One region of the Enterococcus sp. LJL99 genome, then DNA from elsewhere that is predicted to be linked to it. Evidence: a T-box and tRNA genes for the amino acid it is inferred to sense, from the RefSeq annotation. Region 1 holds a T-box; the other regions hold tRNA genes.
What was found. A T-box is a leader RNA that pairs with one kind of tRNA and senses whether it is charged. The one in region 1 lies ahead of argS (arginine--tRNA ligase), so its partner is inferred to be a tRNA-Arg.
Positions count from the first base shown of each region.

Region 2: it has a tRNA-Arg gene. The T-box ahead of argS (arginine--tRNA ligase) is inferred to sense a tRNA for this amino acid. The anticodon was not compared.
Region 3: it has a tRNA-Arg gene. The T-box ahead of argS (arginine--tRNA ligase) is inferred to sense a tRNA for this amino acid. The anticodon was not compared.

Region 1 covers NZ_JBTXLT010000012.1:107,372-111,743, forward strand. The annotation lists gene tsaB (tRNA (adenosine(37)-N6)-threonylcarbamoyltransferase complex dimerization subunit type 1 TsaB) at 61-777, shown strand; gene rimI (ribosomal protein S18-alanine N-acetyltransferase) at 761-1,303, shown strand; gene rimI (ribosomal protein S18-alanine N-acetyltransferase) at 1,315-1,773, shown strand; gene tsaD (tRNA (adenosine(37)-N6)-threonylcarbamoyltransferase complex transferase subunit TsaD) at 1,783-2,808, shown strand; T-box leader at 2,885-3,083, shown strand; gene argS (arginine--tRNA ligase) at 3,225-4,372, shown strand, end outside.
Region 2 covers NZ_JBTXLT010000001.1:106,218-110,589, forward strand. The annotation lists gene ACYSNW_RS00490 (DUF6440 family protein) at 496-669, opposite strand; gene ACYSNW_RS00495 (hypothetical protein) at 1,383-1,922, opposite strand; gene ACYSNW_RS00500 (CDP-alcohol phosphatidyltransferase family protein) at 2,134-2,676, shown strand; tRNA gene ACYSNW_RS00505 (tRNA-Arg) at 2,791-2,862, opposite strand; gene ACYSNW_RS00510 (hypothetical protein) at 2,988-3,446, opposite strand; gene ACYSNW_RS00515 (hypothetical protein) at 3,944-4,087, shown strand; gene ACYSNW_RS00520 (GNAT family N-acetyltransferase) at 4,135-4,372, opposite strand, start outside.
Region 3 covers NZ_JBTXLT010000001.1:401,569-405,940, reverse strand. The annotation lists gene ACYSNW_RS02000 (hypothetical protein) at 1-100, opposite strand, end outside; gene ACYSNW_RS01995 (AbrB/MazE/SpoVT family DNA-binding domain-containing protein) at 510-1,697, shown strand; tRNA gene ACYSNW_RS01990 (tRNA-Arg) at 1,838-1,911, opposite strand; ribosomal protein L21 leader region at 2,091-2,169, shown strand; gene rplU (50S ribosomal protein L21) at 2,189-2,497, shown strand; gene ACYSNW_RS01980 (ribosomal-processing cysteine protease Prp) at 2,528-2,872, shown strand; gene rpmA (50S ribosomal protein L27) at 2,885-3,178, shown strand; gene ACYSNW_RS01970 (hypothetical protein) at 3,377-3,610, opposite strand; gene ACYSNW_RS01965 (hypothetical protein) at 3,835-3,990, shown strand.

The DNA of each region.
Region 1 (4,372 bases):
TACCAAAGAGTAAAATATGCTACAATAAATCGGACTCTACAATGGAAGGAACGAGACTTTGTGCGACTTTTAGCCATCGATACATCTAACCAAACATTAACACTTGCCGTTTCTGAAGATCAACAATTACTAGGCGAGTATACAATAACCGTAAAAAAAAACCATAGCTTATCCTTGATGCCGGCGATTTCTAATTTGGTTTCAGCTGTGGGCTTATCCCCACGCGATTTAGACCGCATCGTAGTAGCAAAAGGACCTGGTTCATATACAGGCTTAAGGATTGGCGTTACAACTGCTAAAACATTAGCCTACACAATGAAGAAAGAATTAGTCGGAATTTCTAGTTTAAAAACACTTGCGGCTAATTGTATGTTAGTAAAAGGACCAATTGTTCCTCTGTTCGATGCCAGAAGAAATAATGTTTATACTGGCTGTTACGAATATCAAGATGGTATTTGTGCCAACACCATCGCAGACCAACACATTTCTCTTGAAAAATGGTTAGAGCAGTTGAAAGAATTGCCTTCTGTTTATTTTGTTGGAGAAGATGTGGGAAAATTTCGAGATATTATTCAAACTACATTACCAAATGCGACATTTAACGAGGTTCCTGCTTGGCAAATTCCATCTGGACGAGTACTTGCTGAATTAGGCAGATTAGCGGAGCCTGTTTCGATTCATGATTTTTTACCAGACTATTTAAAACGTGTGGAAGCAGAAGAAAATTGGTTGAAAGATCATACAGATGAGGGCCAAAATTATGTTGAAAAAATTTAATCCTTTTGAACGAATCTTAGCAATGTTTACTTCTGAAGAACAAGAAACGGTAGAAAAAACCGTAACAATTTTAAACGAGAACTATACGATAAGAAAAATCACTTTAAATGACATCAAAGATTTATTGGCTATTGAACGAGAAGTTTATTCTGGCGAGATGCCTTGGACAAAAAGCGCTTTTGTCTCCGAATTGAAAACCGCTAAACCAAATCTCTATCTATTGATTGAAAAAGAGGGGAAAGTCATTGGTTTTATTGGTTCTCGCATCATCAAAAACGATGGACACATCACAAATTTAGCTGTACATACCACTTATCAAGGCAGAGGAATTGCAACACTATTAATTAAAGAAGTCAAAAAATTTGCCAAACAACACGAGTGTGAAACTATGTCATTAGAAGTTCGTTTAAGTAACAAAAATGCGCAACGACTTTATCGTAAAATGGGTTTTGTGTCGCGAGCTATCCATCGAAATTATTATGATGGGGATAAAGAAGATGCTTTGGAAATGGTTTTAGATTTATAATGGAAAACGAAATGAAAATATACCGAAAAGAAGAGATTGAGGGAATTGATTTACCGTTAATTTTATGGGAACTTTGTCAAAATGCTTATAAAGATGGTTCACCTTGGTCAAAAGAGCAATTTTTAGCGGATTTAAAACTTGAATATAGTCATTACCTTATAATAATGAAAGAAAATCAGTATGTGGGTTTTGTTAGTTGTCATCTTATTTTAGATGAAGCCGAAATAACGCATGTGGCTATAAAGCAAGTATTTCAATCCCAAGGCTATGGCAAACAACTAATAAAAGAACTCAGCGAATCGTTAAAACAAAAAGAAATTCAACAATTATTCTTAGAGGTTCGCTGCTCGAATAGAGTGGCACAAAAATTGTATCAAAAACAAGGGTTTGAAGAAATAGCCATACGTAAAAATTATTATTCGCATCCAAAAGAAGATGCACTAATTATGTGTTTAAAATTAAGGAAGTGAAACCAGTTTATGTCTTTTTTTAAAAAGGAACGAAAATTGATCCTAGCAATCGAAAGTAGCTGTGATGAAACCAGTGTTGCTGTAGTGGAAGATGGCAATAAAATTTGTTCTAATATTGTGGCTTCTCAAGTCAAAAGTCATCGTCGCTTTGGTGGTGTGGTCCCTGAAGTTGCAAGTCGGCATCACGTAGAAGAAATCACGTTATGTATTGAGGAAGCATTAGAACAAGCAAATGTAACAACGACTGATTTAAGTGCTGTTGCAGTGACTTATGGACCAGGTTTAGTTGGCGCGTTGTTGATTGGAATTTCTGCTGCCAAAGCGTTTGCTTGGGCCAATGACTTACCGTTGATTCCCGTCAATCATATGGCAGGACATATCTATGCGGCAAATTTTGTCGAACCTTTAAAGTTTCCTTTACTAGCGTTGCTTGTAAGTGGCGGACACACCGAGTTAGTGTACCTAAAAGAATCAGGTTCGTTTGAAATTATTGGTGAAACGAGAGATGATGCTGCTGGAGAAGCTTACGATAAAGTAGGGCGTGTCTTAGGACTTTCTTATCCAAGTGGGAAAGAAATTGATCAACTCGCTCATCAAGGGCAGGATACCTACCATTTTCCGCGAGCAATGCTGAAAGAAGATAATTATGATTTTAGTTTTAGTGGGTTGAAAAGTTCCTTTATCAATTTAGTTCATAATGCGGAACAAAGAGGAGAAACACTGTCTGTTGAAGATTTAGCTGCCAGTTTCCAAGCTAGTGTTATTGAAGTGTTAGTCACGAAAACAATTCGCGCATGTAAAGAGTATCCCGTCAAACAACTGATTTTAGCGGGAGGGGTTGCAGCTAACCAAGGATTAAGAACGACTTTGAAGGAAGCATTAGCGAAAGAACTACCAGAAATCACATTTATCGTTCCACCATTAAATCTTTGTGGTGATAATGCAGCGATGATTGGTAGTGCTGCTTTTATGGAAGTAGAACAACAACACGTTGCCGATTACACGCTAAATGCCAATCCTAGTTTGACCTTTTAAGGAATAAAAATCGTTAAATATTCTTAGTATCACTAGGCAGTTACTAAAAAATTTGCTATAATAAACCCAGTTTCATACTGATTTGATGAAAAAGAGAGTACTTCGTTTTTAGTCAGCCAAGCGATTTCGGGAAGGTGAAAGCCGAAAATGACGAAACTTAGGAAACGCACTTAAGAGAATTTGCATTAGCAGACGGTTATCTGCCGTTATCAGATAAAGTGGGCCCATTTTTTCTGGGCAAATAGAGTGGTACCGCGGGAAATCTCGTCTCTGATGTTTATTGACATCAGAGACTTTTATTTTGTCCTATTATTTGTTCCATTCTGATACTATTAAGCCAAAGAAAAAACAATTTATTGAAAATTGATAACTAATCATTGATTCAGTTCTATTTAAATATTCTAGGAGGAAACCACGTGAACAACAAAGAAATCGTAACAAAAGCCATTTATGAAGTAGTGAAAGATGATTTAACACTAGAAGAAGTCTTTCAGTTACTAGAAAATCCAAAATCGGTTGATCATGGAGATGTAGCTTTTCCCGCTTTCTCTTTAGCGAAAGTCTATCGTAAAGCACCACAACAAATTGCTGCTGATTTAGCAGAAAAAATTGATCGCAAAGACTTTGAAAAAATCGAAGTCGTTGGTCCTTATTTGAACTTTTTCATGAATAAAGCAGCAGTTAGCCAAGCGGTTATTGGTCAAGTTTTGAAAGAACAAAATCATTATGGCGATAGCTCAATTGGTGAAAATGGTGAAGTGCCGATTGATATGTCTTCACCTAATATTGCAAAACCAATTTCAATGGGACACTTACGTTCTACAGTTATTGGAAACTCAATTGCGTTTATTTTAGAAAAAATTGGTTACGCACCTGTTCGAATCAATCATTTAGGCGATTGGGGGACGCAATTTGGGAAACTAATTGTTGCCTATAAAAAATGGGGTTCTGAAGAAGCGGTTAAAAATGCACCAATCAATGAATTATTGCGATTATATGTTCAATTCCATGAAGAAGCTGAAACGCAACCAGAGTTGGAAGATGAAGCACGTGCGTGGTTTAAAAAATTAGAAGAAGGGGATCAAGAAGCCTACGATTTATGGCAATGGTTCCGTACAGAGTCATTAAAAGAATTCGATAAAATTTATTCTATGTTAGAAGTATCATTTGATTCTTATAATGGTGAAGCCTTCTACAACGATAAGATGGATGAAATTGTAACGATGCTTGAGGAAAAACATCTGTTGCAAGAAAATGATGGGGCAGAAATCGTTGATTTATCTGCTTACGATTTAAATCCAGCCTTAATCAAAAAATCAGATGGTGCAACATTATATATCACTCGTGATTTAGCAGCAGCTCTTTATCGTAAACGTACGTATAATTTTGCTAAAGCATTATATGTTGTAGGGAATGAGCAATCAAATCACTTCAAACAATTAAAAGCTGTTTTAAAAGAAATGGGCTTTGATTGGTCAGATGATATGACACATGTTCCATTTGGCTTGATTACACAAGGCGGGAAAAAATTATCGACTCGTAAAGGGAAAATCGTTTTATTAGA
Region 2 (4,372 bases), on a different contig from region 1:
TATTTCAACTCCGTATATGCTAGTTTAATCTTTTATTGAAGTAAGATTCAGAAAATTTGCCTAACGTTCTTATGTATATACTACTATTTTACGAATGTGAAAAAAATTAGCTTCAATAGCTATTCAGAATTAAAGCTCCGCATAAATGATGAGACAAAAAAAGCGCAATTACCCACGAATTACTTTGATAATATTTCATTTTTGGAAAATACTTTGACCATAAATTTCAAAAAAATACAGATTATTGCAAACGAGATTCAACAATACAAAGAGATTGTTGGAATGCGTTTTGGCGCTTCGGCCAGATTATGTAAATATGAGACAAAACTATTTCGTAAACACTCAAAAAGTCGATTTCGTGATTGAAGCCCCTTATTTTCAAAGCAATAAAACCTGTTTGATTTTTTATTAAACTTAGTAAATAAACGCTGGATCAGACGTTTTTTTAACAACAAAGCCTCTGATCCAGAATTTTTTATTTGCTATTCTGAAATACTAATTTTCTTCAACCTTTGTTACAATTAATGTGCCATCAGAGTTGTACAAAGGGCAGACACCTCCATTAACAATCATTAGATAATTAACCCCTGTTTCTTGGTCGATAAGAACTGTCCCATGGCCAATCATTTTTTTCTCACCCAAAATAAAGCGTGGTTCTTTTTTACTCATTTTTTTCTCCTTTTATTAGTAACTTCCAACTAAATTTCTAAAAATTTCCACGAATAGCGCTATAGTTGTTAATCACTTCTTATTCAATTAAATAAAAAACTTTTCTTTTACATAATAAAGTTCTTTCCATAATTATAACAATCTATGAGAGAAAAAAGACAAAAATTACTTAAACAGTCAATTTATCTCCCTAGTTGGCTAATTATTTATTTTAGGATAAATTAGGTCAGTTGCAGATCCCCCCCTAGTGACGGTATATATAAGCGAAACTAGTCTATTTCTTATCTTTCTTGTATAACAGACATTATTGTTTCACAATAATAGTTAAATTTACATGTTTTCTTCATAATAAATTGGTATTTACCAATTATACTGTTTATAGCCAAGAGAATAATTTGGGAAGTTTATTCTCTTGCTTTCTTAGACTATTACTAAAGTCATTCCTCTATGTTATGTTCTAGTATCCATTCCTAGCATAAAAAATGGTCTAAGAAAAAATGATAATTAGTGCACATAGTTTTAAAAAAAGGAAAATAAAATGTCGTTGATTATAGATTTTTTTTACTAATTATCATAAAAGCTGACAACCTTTTGGTTGTCAGTTTTTTTCTATAAAAAAAGACAACTAGACGATTAAACAAAAGTGCTTTTTACTTTTGCCTCACTCAAGTTGTCTATTTTAACTCCATAGATACATTCTTTGACCTAAACGATTAATTCGTTCGCTCAAATACTTTCTTTTCTGGTAACACATAGTGTGATGGATCTTCTCCATCCGCAATCAATGCTTCTTTAAAATCCTCAATACTTAGATCTAGTTTTCTGGAAAGATCAAACACACTGTGCAACACATCATGAAAATACATAGAATTTCCTTGCTCAAAATATGCTTTATATTCCTTAGAAGTATTGCCATTCCCCGTTTCAGCCTGATATTTTTTCGCTTCCTCTAGGTATTCATTAAAATGAACATTCGTATAATCTACAAAATGATTAAAAATATTAATCGCTAATGATAAATCCTTATACCACGTAGTATAATTCTTTTTAGCTAAACCACCTTTTGCTTCAATTAATTGAAAATGGTCATCTCTTAAATATTGAGTAATCAACATTTCATTGTTTAAAGCAATTCCCGTATAAGAAATATCGTCAAACCTAAACTGCTTCAAGTCCTCCAATTCTGCAAGTAAACTTTCTGGAGTAAAATTACGATTTTCCATACTTTTATAAACTTTTTTTTGTTGAAACATTTCAGTATCCTCCAATAATTACGTTTTAGTATCTCTATTATAAATTAACACTGCTAATAAGGGAAAAGATACACCAGCTTCCAGAGATTTTTTTCAAATAATACTAACAGTTCAGCCTTTCCCTAGCTTCTAAAGCTATAAATTAACCTTTATCTATGTAATAATGTAAATGATAAATTTTACTGAAAAATCATTAGGGAGGGGCTTATTGATGAAACATATACCTAATTTTCTATCTGTTCTTAGAATCTTTCTTTCAATAACTTTATTAATGATTTCAGAATCAGAACCTCTGTGGTTTATTATTTATTTTATTTGTGGTCTAACTGATATGTTGGATGGGTGGATTGCAAGACGATTCAACCATACTAGTAAATTAGGCTCAACACTTGATAGCATAGGTGATTTCATATTTGTTGTGGTAGTATTAGTAAAATTTCTATTAACTCAACCCTTTACTTCTCTAATGATAATTGTTATTTGTCTGCTCTTCTTTATAAAATCAATATCAATAATCTACGGCTGGATAAAATTTAAATCCATACCATTACTACATACACTAGCAAACAAACTTGCAGGTTTTGCTGTTTTTCTATTCGTCCCCTTCTATCTTGTTTCTAATAATGTACAGCCATATCTAGTTCTACTCTTATCTGGAATAACTCTATTTTCATCATTGGAAGAATTGGCTTTACTGATTACCTCAAAGGAATTGAAGCTAGATATTAAAAGTATTTTTAAGTGTAATAAATAAGAGTCAATCAAAATTTCTTTTTTTCTCTATAAATGTAGCAAATCTTGGGAGTTTATATAAGACAAAAAAATCGAAATACTTGATAAACAGAGGATTCCGACGTAATTTTTATAACACCCCTGACCAGAATTGAACTGATAATTGACCCTTAGGAGGGGTCTGTTATATCCATTTAACTACAGGGGCATGTGATTTTTTATTAGAACTTAAAAATACAATTCATTATTCAAAATCAAACAATACGCATTCTATTCTAAAAGTCTTTTGTAATTGTGTCAATATAAAAATATAAGAAGTTTATTATTTATCAATTACTTTTTTAGCGCAATTTTTTCTGGTGCCTGTGGTAAATACATCACAGATACTTCTGTACCAGGTACAATAGATGGAAGGTCCGAATAAGAAATCACTTCTCTAGTCACTGATGTAAGCACCATTCCATTTGCTTTATAAGAAATTGTAAATTCAAGTTCGGGTTGATGATTGATTTGTGGCCCAGTATCCTTAGTCAAAACAATCATACCTACTGTTTCAATTCCTTGTTTCCTAATCTTAGGCTTAGAAGAACTATTGAAAAATTGCTCGCCTATCAAACTACCAAAAAGTAAAAACATTCCTATAAACATAATAACAAATAAATACTTCATATTTGTCCACTGGCTCATATCTTGAGCAAACGTATATGCCATAAATGCAAAGCCACCTAAAATAACAACATAACCTAAAATTTTTGTACATTTAACTATTTTCTTCTTTTTTTCTCCAATCATTTCTATACAACCAACAAAATAATTGTATCAAAAAAACATTCATATAGACAATTAAAATTTATATTATATGATTTTATTTTAAAAAAAGAATAAAATAAAAGATATAAAATTTGATTTATTAGTCAAAAAAGGCGCTATTCACAAATATTGTTTGTCAATTTTGTGAATAGGCACCTTAACCATATTTATGCAATTATTTTTTACTATCAAAAATTTAGTTTACTTCTTATTTTTTCTACCTTTTAACGTTTTTAGTAAATAAACACTACCAACGATTACTGCTAAAGTTTTACCGATATGATTATTTCTAGCTACTTTTTTCTTGTTTGTTTTTTTCATCTTAATTTCCTTCTTTCTTATTTTTATCGCTTTCTATACTTTCATTGTATTTATTTATTGCTTATAATACAAACAATTAAACTTGAAGCAAAATAGTCGAAAAATAGGTGCAAGGATGTTACCATTAAATTAAGTAAAATTGAAAAGGGGGAGCTTCCATGGCTGAGAAATCAAAAGAAAAAGTATTTGCTGAACGTCAAGATAATTACAAACAGAAAAAAGAAACGATTTTCAAAAAAGCTTTAAAAGAACATGAGGAACGGTCAACAGAAGAAACTAAAGCAGATGAAAAAACTGACTAATATAAAATAGGCGAAGATCGAAAAAATCGATTACTTCGCTTATTTTTTTAGAAATAATCTTCTAATATAGGTTTTCCTTCTGGTAAACGATTAGATAATGCTAGAATGGTTCCCTTTTCCCCTGATACTTCTTCAAAAAAGTGAAGTTCACTTCCTGTTCGATACCCCATAAATAACTGAGTGAATTTTTGAATAGAGCCACGAATAAGTCTCTCATCATCAAGGTCATTTGATTGCTCGTTTGCTCGTTCTATTTTCCCTTCACCTTTTTGATTGATTTTCAAT
Region 3 (4,372 bases), on a different contig from region 1:
GATCTTCAGGCATCGTGACTTCTTCAACAACAATATCGCCATTTTCGCGACAATAATAATATAAAGATTCTTCTATTTCAAGTGTTAGTGCCGTTTTCATAATAAGCTCCTTTCACAATTTTCTTTATTATAAAACGTACGTTCGGTTTTGTGAAGAGAAAAAGAATAAAAAGTAGGATTGGTGGTGGGTGAAACAAAAGTAAATCGCATCTTCTAAAATTCACCAAAAATTTGAAGATTACCAAGTAGGAATCATTCAACATCGAAAGGAACCTTTTCGTGTTTCTTGTTATTTTCGGATAGTTCTTCTTATTGGGATAAATCAGGAAGAATGTAGTGATTCGATGAGGATTGTATCTAATCGTTTTTCAGTGCTAAATACTGTTATTTCAACTTCTCTAACACCAATAATTACGATATCTAAATCGAACTAAGGGAAATGATTGCATTTTAAAGGATAAAAATTATAATAAAAGATGGTAATTAGTTAAACGTGGAGGAATGTACGGATGGAAAAAGAACAAGTTACTGTGTCTTTACCAGAACAATTAGTAAAAGAACTAGATTTAAAAAATGGAGATGAAGTAACTTTAAGTGTTAGAAATCAAAAAATAATGATGGAGACAGCGAATAAAACAGCGGGAAGCCAAACGCTATCCTTACGTTGGTTCTTGATTCCAACGGCAATTGTCAGTTTGTTATTTTTTGTTTATCTTCTTATTAAAAATCAACATCAGATTACTTTAGTAGGGGAAGTCTCGATTGCTAATATGGTTTTATCAATTGGTTTATTGAGTGGTGTGTTTAGTTTTATTTTGGCTTTTGTGAAGGGAAAGAAAAATGAGATTGTCTCAAAATCGAAGGATATTAGTTGGCGGAATTTTCCAGCTATTTTGATTTCCTTTATTATTATTTCCCTATTAGGCACTTTGATTTTCTTCAAATTATTAGGCTTAGTTTTTATAGGTGCTTCGTTTGACCGCTATACAGCAACGTTATTGTTTTTTATTTTTTCAGCGGTTATCAATTATTTTATGATTTACTCTGCAATCTCTGTGACTTCGGATAAATTAATCAGTATTTTGATTGTAGTTATTTTGGGCGGCGTTTTGTTTGCAATGTTCACAAATCGAGACTATCAATGGTGGCAGTTTAATTTCAGTTTTTTAGGAACGATTGAAGCAAAAAATAGATGGCAATTCAATTTAACCTTGATTTTTTCAGCATTATTGATGGTTGCCTTGATTGATTGCTTATTCGTCGATTTACAACGAGCAATGCCAGAAAATAAACGCTTGATTATCTTGCGTATTTTATTGACTTTAACTGCTTTAGATTTAGGGGCAGTCGGACTGTTTCCTTATACTGAAACGGGTCCTTTCCAAGGGGTTCATAATCATGTTGCGGAATATCTTGTTTATTTGATTATCATTTTAATTGTAGGAATCAAATGGTTACTGCCTAATATAACAAAAGAGTTTATGTCGATTTCCTATTTAATTGTGATTATGTTAGTGGGTATTGTTGTTTTGTTTATGGGCGTGGGTTATCTTTCATTAACAGCGTTTGAGTTGTTTTCATTTATGTTGGCATTTAGCTGGATTATTTTACTACTACAAACCTTGCAAAAAATGGCACAAGAAATCAACAATACGTATTATGTAAAAATTAAAAATGTGAAAGAGGAAGAAGAGTAATTGTATAGCCTCCTTTGTTCTGTTCATTCTTGCAAAAGTAAGGCTGTCAAAAAGCGGAAGGCAACAATGATTTTCAGAAAATAGCTACAACAAAAAAAGAACAACCTGAGCAAAATCAAGGTTGTTCTTTTAACTATTTATACGCCAAGAGAGATTCGAACTCCCGACCGCTCGCTTAGAAGGCGAGTGCTCTATCCAGCTGAGCTATTGGCGCATGCTTAACACGACAAAATTTATTATAATGAACATAGAAACTAAAGTCAATCAAAAAATAGAAATAACAGCATTTTTTTTTGAAATACTTTGAAATACAATCTAAAAGAACAAAATCTACAGTTTTAATTGACTAGAGAGGTCTTTTTTGATATAGTATTAATGTTGTAATTGTGGACTCCACAGCTACAACCGCACAGAACAAGCGTTAAGTATAACGAGTAAGTTATCACTTGTGATGGCGAGTCTAAGTCTAGAAGAAGGAGGTGCTGTATAGCATGTACGCAATTATCAAAACTGGTGGTAAACAAGTAAAAGTTGAGGTAGGTCAAGCAATTTACGTTGAAAAATTAGACGTAGAAGCTGGACAAAAAGTTGTGTTTGACGAAGTTATCTTAGTAGGTGGCGAATCTACAAAAGTAGGTGCTCCAACTGTTGCAGGTGCGACTGTCGAAGGTACTGTTGAAAAACACGGTAAACAAAAGAAAGTGGTAACTTTCAAATATAAACCTAAAAAACACACTCACCGCAAACAAGGTCACCGTCAACCATATACAAAAGTTGTCATTGAAGCAATCAACGCATAATTTTAGGTTCTCAAGAAAGAAGGCCTACAAATGATCGAAGGTTCTTTTAATCGAAATGACGCTGGTCAGCTTATTTCATTTGAGATAACAGGCCATGCCGAAGCAGGTCCTTACGGTAGTGATATCGTATGTGCAGCTGTGTCTGCATTGGCGATTAGTGCTGTAAATGGTATCGACGCTTTAGCCGGTTTCGAACCGATTGTAGAGACGAATGAAACAGAAGGTGGTTACCTTTATGTTGAAATGCTCTCTTCACTAAACCAAGAACAAAAAAATATTGCTCAAATTTTATTGGAAAACCTTTTGTTAGGTCTACAAGCGATTGAGCAAGATAATTCAGAATTTATTCGAATTAAAACGATAACTAAAAAATAGGAGGTGCAGACCATGTTACTAAATATGAATTTACAATTATTTGCCCATAAAAAAGGTGGAGGTTCTACTTCCAACGGACGTGATTCAGAATCTAAACGTCTAGGTGCTAAACGCGCTGATGGACAAACTGTTACTGGTGGATCAATTTTATACCGTCAACGCGGAACTAAAATTTACCCAGGAGCAAACGTAGGTATTGGTGGCGACGACACTTTATTTGCTAAAGTTGATGGCGTTGTACGTTTCGAACGTAAAGGCCGCGATAAAAAGCAAGTGTCTGTTTACCCAGTAGCTCAAGAAGCTTAATAACTTTCAGCTCTATCCCTTGTGTAGTAAGGGGTAGAGCTTTTTTATTTGGATAAACAGACAATTGAATACCATCTTGAATGCCTTCCGCTTAGAAATTAGCAAATTTAGCTAGTTTTTCGGCAGCGGCATTCTTTTGTTTACTATTCAAAAAGTCTAACTTTTTGGGGTCACTACAAAATACGAATGGCTTACTAGTTATTTTACTTCTTTGTAATTTCCTTTTCTCTTAACGTGATAACAAGATGGACAAGTAACAATTTTTTTATCAGGAAATTGATTTCTTGCTATGCTCAAAGCATCTTCAGAGCCTCCTTCAAATCCGATTAACGTTCGTTCAGTAACAGATGGCAGTTCTTCACAGTCCATAGAGTGGACAACATATTCGCCACCTTTATTGGGTTTATCCGATAGATAATAAAAATCACTCATGAGTATCCCTCCTTTTGCTTGAGTATAATACAATCAAGTTTAATATCTGAGGTTAAAATATTATTTATTAGATTATTAAGGTTCTCTAATGATTTAGGTTTTTTTTAGTAAATAAAACACAAAAAACAATTATAATTAACTAGTTGAAACGTTGATATAATTGCGTTTTCGAGAGTTTGGTACGCAATACAGTACTCTAATTACTACAAAAGAAGTGAGAAAATATGAATAAACGTTGTAGAAATTACTATCCTAACCTAGCAATTAAAGACATAAGTAAATTTCGTGGAATGGATCCAGTTATTGAAGCGGAATACACATTTAAAGAACAGGGAGTAGAAACACTTATCAATTTTAAAGACGAATACCTTATCATGTGAGGGCGTAGAATTGAGCTGTCCTCTACACCATGTCATTCCTGTGGTTCATCTGTCCGTTGTGTGGCCAAAGAAAAGGCATACTACACTTTAAAGACGGTTGGGGTTGTGTGAAGTGTCATGATCTAGTCTATAGCAGTCAGCAAGACACGAAAACGGACTTCTGGACGTGGTACAACAAGGCTATCGCTATTGCACGACAGATAGATAAAGAGTTTTGGGTAGATGGCTTTACGTTCATGAGAGAGAGCTGCTATCTGTTTCCTAGCAAGCCTAAAAATATGAAGTGGAGTAAGTACGAACAACTGAAGACGAAGTTTGATGATTATGTGATGAAAGGGAACATGATTAATTACAAACTGTTGAAAAAGTATTTGTAATACAC